One region of the Marichromatium purpuratum 984 genome, then DNA from elsewhere that is predicted to be linked to it. Evidence: riboswitches for the same ligand, from Rfam matches in the RefSeq annotation. Region 1 holds a riboswitch; the other holds the start of a gene.
What was found. Region 1 has a riboswitch for cobalamin ahead of btuB (TonB-dependent vitamin B12 receptor). Riboswitches for the same ligand answer to the same signal wherever they lie in the genome.

Region 1 (4,284 bases):
TTCTGCTTCCGCTGGGCGCAGTTCGTCGGCGACAAGTCGCTGCGCATCGCCTCCAACGAGGCCTCCGGGCTGCACGCCTATCTGCGTCAGCACTCGCAGGTCACCGATTTGCTGATCACCGGCGGCGATCCGATGGTGATGAAGACGCGCCATCTCGAGGCCTATCTCGAACCGCTGCTGCGTCCCGAGTTCGACCACGTCCAGAGTATCCGCATCGGCACCAAGGCGCTCACCTTCTGGCCCCAGCGTTTCGTCGGCGACGCCGACAGCGATCAGCTGATGGCGTTGCTCGAGCGGCTGGTGGCCCACGGCAAGCACGTCGCGCTGATGGCCCATACCAACCACTGGCGCGAACTCGAGACCGATACCGCCCGCGAGGCGATCGCGCGGTTGCGCGCCACCGGCGCCGAGATCCGCAGCCAGGGGCCGCTGCTCGCCCACATCAACGACGACCCCGAGGTGTGGACGCGGATGTGGCGCACCCAGGTGCGCCTCGGCATCATCCCCTACTACATGTTCGTGCAGCGCGACACCGGCGCCCAGCACTACTTCGAGGTGCCGCTGGTGCGCGCCTGGGAGATCTATCGCGAGGCGATCCAGGGCGTCTCGGGGCTGGCCCGCACCGCGCGCGGTCCGAGCATGAGCGCGGGGCCGGGCAAGATCGAGATCCAGGGCGTGACCGAGGTCGCCGGCGAACGGGTGTTCGTGCTGCGCTTCCTCCAGGGGCGCAATCCCGACTGGGTCAACCGGCCCTTCTTCGCCCGCTTCGACCCCAAGGCGACCTGGCTCGATGATCTGGTGCCGGCCTTCGGCGAGGATCGCTTCTTCTTCACCGACGAGTATCTCACCCGCTGGCCGAGCGCCCAGGCGGCGCGGATCGAGTCGGTCCACGCGCCCGAGCCGGCGTTGCCCGAGGCCTCGGGACTCTGAGCGCCCAGCGGCGACCGGTCGCGAGGGCCGGCGCCGTCCTTCCCGCTTGACCCCGGTCAGTCCGCCCGGCCCGGTGCGCGGCACGGGCGTTGACTTGGGTCGCCCGATCGGACTTAATCGGCGCCCTCGATTCCGCGGTGGCCCCTGGACCCAGTTCCCGGGGCTGAAACGGGAAGACCGGTGCGCCGATCGTCCGCGATCGGTCAGTCCGGCGCTGCCCCCGCAACGGTAGACGAGTCAGGGCGCGACCTGATGCCACTGTGTCGATCACGGGAAGGCGTCGCGTCCGGGGCCATGCCGGCCCGCTCGTGAGCCCGGAGACCGGCCTCGGAATCACTGGTCCTGTCGTGCCCGTGAGCAACGGTCTGGCGGGTCCGTCAAGCCGGGGCTGCGTGGGGAGGCCGGGCGGCGATCGTGACCCGTCGCGCGTCCAGCGCGTGGCCGGTGGCGCCTGCCTGCCGAGCATCCAGCCCCTCTCTGTTGTCGACCCCTGCGGGTGTGCGGGGTCCTGTGAGGAGCATGTGATGAAGAGTCCCTTGATGCTGGCGGCGCTGGCCGCGCCCTTGAGTGCCCAGGTCCTGGCCCAGACCGATTCCCAGGTGTTGGAGCCGACGGTGGTCACCGCCACCCGTACCGCTGAGCCGGCGGGCGAGACCCTGGCTACGGTGAGCGTGATCGATCGCGCCGAGATCGAGCGGCGTCAGGCCCGTTCGGTGCCCGATCTGCTGCGCACCCTGCCCGGCGTGAGCATCGCCCAGAGCGGCGGTCCTGGCCAGTCGGCCTCGGTGATGCTGCGCGGCACCAACGCCGATCACGTGCTGGTGCTGGTTGACGGCGTGCGCGTCGGCTCGGCGACCCTGGGCACGACCTCGCTGCAGGACCTGCCGGTCGATCAGATCGAGCGCATTGAGGTGGTGCGCGGGCCGCGTTCGAGTCTCTACGGCTCCGAGGCCATCGGCGGTGTCATCCAGATCTTCACTCGTCGTGGCGGCGGCCCGCTCACCCCGCGCTTCAGCGTCGGTGTCGGCGAGCTGGGCACGGCAAGCGTCTCCGGCGGGCTCTCCGGCGGCGGCGAGCGCGCCTGGTTCAATCTCGGCGCCAACTTCGAGCAGACCGATGGCATCAACGCCTGCGCCGGTCGCCCTTTCCCCTATGCCGGCTGCGGCGTCGATCAGCCCGATCGCGACGGCTACAGCAGCCATGGCGTCAGCGCCCGCGCCGGTTATGCCTTCAGCGAGCGCGCCGAGGTCGAGTTCCATCTGCTCAGCGCCGAGAGCGCCAACGACTTCGACGGCTCGGTCTTCTCCGGCAACCAGGCCCGTGCCTCGCAGCAGGTCTTCGGCGCCAACGCCACCCTGCGCCCGCTCGATGCCTGGACCCTGACGCTCACCGCCGGGCGCAGCTGGGACGATTACCGGGTGTTCTACGACGATGCCGCCGCAGCGGTCTTCGAGCAGTTCGTCGACCGTTTCCAGACCGAGCGCGACAGCCTCTCGCTGCAGAGCGATGTCACCATCGCCGCCGGGCAGCTGGTGAGCCTCGGGGTCGACTATGTCGACGACCGGGTCAGCGGGACCGTCGACTATGCCGAGGACGCGCGCGACAACCTCGGCGTGTTCGGTCAGTACCAGGGCAGCTTCGGCGCCTTCGATCTCAAGCTCAGCCTGCGTCAGGACGACAACCAGCAGTTCGGCAGCCACACCACCGGCAGCGCCGCGCTCGGTTATCTGTTCGCCAACGACATCCAGGTCGCGCTCTCCTACGGCACCGGCTTCAAGGCGCCGACCTTCAACGAACTCTACTACCCGGGCTTCGGCAACACCGCGCTCGATCCCGAGGAGTCCGAGAGCATCGAGCTGATGGCCAACGGCCCGCTGCCGCTGCCCGGGCGGATGCGCGGCGACTGGCAGCTGAGCCTTTACCAGACCGAGATCGACGACCTGATCGCCTATGACTCGGCCACCTTCGCCCCGGCCAACGTCGACTCGGCGCGGATCCGCGGCCTCGAGGCCGCGGCTGATGTCCGTTGGGACGACTGGACGCTGGCCGGCAACCTCACCCTGCTCGATCCCGAGAACCGCTCCGAGGGCGCCAACGACGGCAACCTGTTGCCGCGCCGCGCCGAGCAGAGCCTGCAGCTCGATCTCGATCGTACGTTCGGGCGCTGGCGCGCCGGCGCGACCCTGCAGCTGGTCGGCGAGCGCTACGACGACCTCGCCAACCAGGTCGATCTCGACGCCTACGCGCTGCTCGACCTGCGTCTCGAGTATGCCTTCAACCCGGCGCTGCGCCTCCAGGGACGGCTCGCCAACGCCCTCGACGAGACCTATGAAACGGCCTATCTGTACAATCAGCCCGGTCGCGCGTTCTATCTGACCCTGCGCTACCAGCCCTGACCCGGTGCGGTGACCGCCCCGGCGCGGGGCGGCCCGGCCCGTCGAGCAGATCCGCCATGTCCTCGATCCCTTTCCGCCGCCCCGTGCGGTATTCGACCCCGTCGCGCCGGTGCTGCGCGACGCCCATCGCTCCCATCCATGAGGTGCGCCCATGACCCCGACCCTCGACTGGCTCGCCGAGCCCTGTCCCCCGATCGATCAGACCGCCGTGCAGCATGCGCTGGCGCGTCAGGACCAGCTCACCAAGCCGCCGGGCTCGCTCGGTCGGCTCGAGGAGCTGGCGGTGCGTCTGGCCGGGCTGCAACGCACCGCCACCCCGGAGGTCGATCCGGTGCGGGTGCTGCTGTTCGCCGCCGATCACGGGGTCGCCGCCGAGGGCGTGTCGCGCTATCCCCAGGACGTCACCAAGCAGATGGTCCGCAACATCGCCAACGGCGGGGCGGGGGTCGCGGTGATGGCCAAGGCGGTCGGGGCCGGGCTCGACATCATCGAGCTGGGCCTGGCCACCGGCTCCGAGGTCGTCGAGGGCGTGCGCTCCGAGCCCCTCGGGCCGGGGAGCGGCAACATCGCCCGCGAGCCGGCGATGACCCCCGAGCAGCTTGCGCGGGCGCTTGACATTGGGCGCGACGCGGTCGATCGCGCCGTCGACGCAGGCGTGCGCCTGATCATCGGTGGTGAACTCGGTATCGCCAACACCACCGCTGCCGCAGCGCTGGCCTCCGCGCTGCTCGATCGCGCCGCCTCCGAGGTGGTGGGGCCGGGCACCGGGCTGGACAGCGCCGGGGTCAACCGCAAGGCCGAGGTGGTGGCGCGCGCGCTGGCGCTGCACGCCAGCGAGCCGCGCGCGCCGCTGGAGATGCTGCGCCGACTCGGCGGCTTCGAGATCGCCGCGCTCACCGGCGCCTATCTGCGCGCCGCCCAGCGTGGCGTGGCGATGTTGATCGATGGCTTCATCGTC
Region 2 (4,284 bases), 1.6 Mb from region 1:
AGCACCACCAGACCGGGACGGCCCACCGCGTCGAGCAGGCTGTGCTCGGGGGAGACATCCATGAAGGCCTCGTCGACCACCAGCCAACCACCGCGTGCGGCCAGCGCCGCATGCCAACCGAGCAGGGTCTCGCGCGACCAGCGCCGTCCGGTGGGGTTGTTGGGGTTGATCACCACCAGCACGTCGAGCGGCTCGGCGGCGTCGGCCTCGATCCGGCCACGCGGATCGCCATCGGGCAGGCGCACCAACTGGTGACCGGCCCGCCGCCAGCCATGGGCGTGCTCCTGGTAGCCGACCTCGGGCACCCCGACCCGACAGGGCTCACGCAGCTGCGGCAGGCCCTGGATCGCCGCCTGCGAGCCGGCGAGCGCGAGCGCGCCGGGAGCGCCGTAATAGCTCGCCGCCGCCTGCTCCAGCCCATCGCCGGTCTCGGGCAAGCGCGCCCAGAGCGCACGCGGCAGCGGCGGCACCGGCCAGGCATTGGGGTTGATACCGGTCGAGAGATCGAGCCAGTCGGTCAGCGGGATGTCGTAGCGCGCGGCGGCCTGACGCAGCCGCCCGCCGTGTTCGGGACGGGGCAGATCGGAATGGATCGGGACGATGGTGGCTGTCATGCTGAGGCGCGCGGATCGAGGTGGCGATGGCTGGCTGGAAAACAATCGGCCAATCTGCCAGTTGCCCGGGGTTCGTGCAAGCTGGTGGCTGGTCGCGAGCCGCCAGCATCCAGCCCCCAGCCTCCAGTGGGGAAGCTTGGCGCCGCTGGCTGGTGGCTGGCGGCTGATTGCGGGCTGCCAGCTTCCAGCTCCCAGCCTCCAGTGGGAAAGCTTGGCGCCGCTGGCTGGCGGCTGGCGGCTGATTGCGGGCTGCCAGCTTCCAGCTCCCAGCCTCCAGTGGGGAAGCTTGGCGCCGGTGGCTGGTGGCTGGCGGCTGATTGCGGGCCGCCGGCTTCCAGCGCCCAGCCTCCAGTGGGAAAGCTTGGCGCCGGTGGCTGGTGGCTGGTGGCTGGTGGCTGGCGGCTGGTAGCTGGTAGCTGGTAGCTGGTAGCTGGCGACTGAAAGCTGAAAGCTGAAAGCTGATAGCGTTCCCCATCTTCCGTATTCGAGCAAACCGGATGGATCCACTCTTCAGACTCACCGACATCCACTTCGCCTACCCTGGCCGCCCGCCGGTGCTCGCCGGGGTCGAGCTGACGATCCGGCCCGGGGAACGGATCGCCGTCCATGGCGCCAACGGCTCGGGCAAGAGCACCCTGTTGCAGTTGATGGTCGGGCTGTTGCGCCCCGCCGCCGGGACCCTGTTCGCCTTCGGCGCGCCCCGCCGCGTCGAGCATGACTTCCATGCGGTACGTCGGCGCGCCGGGCTGGTGTTCCAGGACGCCGACGACCAGCTGTTCTGTCCCACGGTGGCCGAGGACATCGCCTTCGGTCCACGCAACCTCGGCCAGTCGCCGACGCAGGCCCGGGCGACGGTCGAGCGCACCCTCGCCCGATTGGGGCTCGAACACCTGCACGACCGCGTCACCCACCGTCTCTCCGGTGGCGAGCGTCGACTGGTCGCCCTCGCCGCGGTGCTCGCCATGGCGCCCGAGGTGCTGCTGCTCGACGAGCCGACCAACGCGCTCGACGAACCCACCCGCGCCCGTCTCCTACAGATCCTCACCGACCTCGATCAGACCCTGGTGCTGGTCAGCCACGACACCCCACTGCGCCAGACCCTCGCCACCCATCACTACCGACTCGCCCAAGGACGGCTGGAGGCAGGCTGAGTCGGGCAATCATCTCGAACCACGGCAACGTCGAACCACAAAGGCGCGAAGTACACAAAGGGGTCTTGCTCAACTGCCAGCTCCCAGCTGACAGAGCGGATGGGCATCCACGACTGGAGACCGACGACCGTTCGCTTTTCCCTCCCTTCGCGCCCTTTGTGTCTTAGCGGTTCAGAATCCGTGTCGCCACCGGCTAACCGCTTGACTCACCCTCGACCGGCGGTATGATGCTCGGCCAGCGATGGTTCCCCGCGAGGGGATCAAAAGGGAACACGGTGCGGCCCGTTCGGGCCAAGGCCGTGGCTGCCCCCGCAACTGTCAGCGGCGAGTCCGCGCCCCCTCATGACGCCACTGGTCCGCGCCGGACCGGGAAGGCCGGGCGCCCGACCCCGACCCGCGAGCCAGGAGACCTGCCATCGAGACACCGATCGCCTGACCGTCGGACGGGGTGTGCCGAGGGTGGGACCCCCTGGTGCCGTGCCCGGCCCCGGCGTCCGCTCACCGGGCCGGTCGTGCCAACCGTCCAGTCCCTCCCCCGAGATCCACCGCCCCGCCCAGCAACACCGCCTGGAGGCGCCCGTCGACATGGATCTCGCCAACCTCTCTGCCGCCACGCGAGCCGCGCTCGAATTCGTCCGTGCCGGCGGCCCGGTGATGCTGGTGTTGTGCGCGCTCTCACTGCTCGCGCTCACCCTGGTGCTGTTCAAGCTGCTGCAGTTCGCGCGGTTGCGGGTCGGCGCGCGCGCCTTCATCGCGCCGACGCTCGCCGCCTGCGCCGCCGGACGGCTCGACGAGGCACGCGGCGCGCTCGCCCCCGCCCCCCAGCCGATCGCCGCAGTGCTGGCGGTGGCCATCGACGGTCTGACGCACGGCGGGCGCACCCTGCAGCAGCTGCGCGAGGAGGTGCTGCGCGAGGCCGCGGCCCAGCAGCAGCGGCTCAACGCCCATCTGCGCGGACTCGACGCCATCGTCACCCTGGCGCCGCTACTCGGACTGCTGGGCACCGTGCTCGGCATGATCGAGGCCTTCCGCACCCTCGAGCAGGCCGGCGGACAGGCCAACCCGGCGCTGCTCGCCGGGGGCATCTGGGAGGCACTGCTGACCACCGCCGCGGGCCTGGCGATCGCCATCCCCGCCGCCGCGGCGCTGCACTGGCTGGAGGCGATCATCGAGCGCGCGCGTCACGACACCGAGGACGCCCTGACCCGGCTGTTCACCATGCCGGTGGCCGATGCACATTGAGCCGCTGCGCCGCCGCGCTCGCGGCATCGGACTCGCACCACTGGTCGACGTGGTCTTCCTGCTACTGCTCTTCTTCCTGCTCGCCGCCCGACTCGACCCACTGCAACAATTGCCGATCGAGACCCGTGACGGCGGCGGCGCCGACAGCGCCGCGACCACGCTGCGACTCGATGTCGCCGCCGACGGCGGGCTGCGGCTCGATGGCGCGCCCTGCCCGCCCGAGGCCCTGGTGACACGGCTGCGCGCGCGGCTCGCCGCTGAACCGGGCCACACGCTGGTGATCGTCCCCGAGCGCGAGACACCGCTCCAGATCCTGGTCCAGATGACCGACCTGGCGCGTCTGGCTGGCGCGCAACAGCTCGCCCTGATCGAGCCCTGAGGGCACACGGATGCAGATCCCCGCACCACCCCGCAGAGGCCAGCGCGACCCGATGAGCGGGCTGGTCGACGTCGTGCTCCTGCTGCTGGTGTTCTTCCTCCTGGTCGGCACCCTCGAGCCGCCCTCGCCGCTACCGGTCACGCCCCCCGAGGCCGCGCCGGGCGAGCCCCTGCCCGATGGCCGCCTGCGGCTCGTACTCGCCGCCGACGGCCGGCTCGCCCTCGACGGCGTGCCGATCACCCGCGCGGAGCTGGACGCGGAGATCGCCGCACGCGTGGCAACCGATCCGGGGCGCGGGATCGCCATCGAGGCCGACGCCGACACCCCGAGCGGCGCCCTGCTCGACCTACTCGCGGTATTGCGCGTGCAGGGGGTCGAGACGCTCTCGCTGATCACCCGGGAGTCGCCATGAGCCGGACGACGACCCGCCTGCTGTGGGGCGTGGCGCTGGTCCTGGCGCTGGGCGCGCACCTGGCCCTCGCCTGGCTGCTGCCGCCGCTGCGCGAACCGGCGCTCGGGACGGGCGAGATCCGACTCTCGCTCCAGGGTAGAGGAACGCCCGACACACCCGCCGACACCACCGACGCGGCACCTGCGAGCGCCGAACCGACGCCCCCCCGACCAGCGCCAGCGCCAGCGCCAGCGCCAGCGCCAGCGCCAGCGCCAGCGCCAGCGCCAGCGCCAGCGCCAGCGCCAGCGCCAGCGCCAGCGCCAGCGCCAGCGCCAGCGCCAGCGCCAGAGCCAGAGCCAGAGCCAGAGCCAGAGCCAGAGCCAGAGCCAGAGCCAGAGCCAGAGCCAGAGCCAGAGCCAGAGCCGAGTATCGCGGCGCCACGCGCGAGCGCCAAGCCCCCGCCGCCCATCCGAAGCGAGACGGCGGGGGCGGCCGCACCCGCACGTC

Region 2: linked by a shared signal. The riboswitch ahead of MARPU_RS11555 (MotA/TolQ/ExbB proton channel family protein) and the one ahead of btuB (TonB-dependent vitamin B12 receptor) in region 1 are both predicted to bind cobalamin.

Annotation. Positions count from the first base shown of each region.
Region 1 is NZ_CP007031.1:1,038,295-1,042,578, forward strand. Features, by position in the region: gene MARPU_RS04750 (KamA family radical SAM protein) at 1-930, shown strand, start outside; cobalamin riboswitch at 1,049-1,274, shown strand; gene btuB (TonB-dependent vitamin B12 receptor) at 1,455-3,326, shown strand; gene cobT (nicotinate-nucleotide--dimethylbenzimidazole phosphoribosyltransferase) at 3,478-4,284, shown strand, end outside.
Region 2 is NZ_CP007031.1:2,651,517-2,655,800, forward strand. Features, by position in the region: gene cobD (threonine-phosphate decarboxylase CobD) at 1-614, opposite strand, end outside; gene MARPU_RS11550 (energy-coupling factor ABC transporter ATP-binding protein) at 1,112-1,765, shown strand; cobalamin riboswitch at 1,991-2,197, shown strand; gene MARPU_RS11555 (MotA/TolQ/ExbB proton channel family protein) at 2,351-3,007, shown strand; gene MARPU_RS11560 (ExbD/TolR family protein) at 2,997-3,386, shown strand; gene MARPU_RS16775 (ExbD/TolR family protein) at 3,439-3,798, shown strand.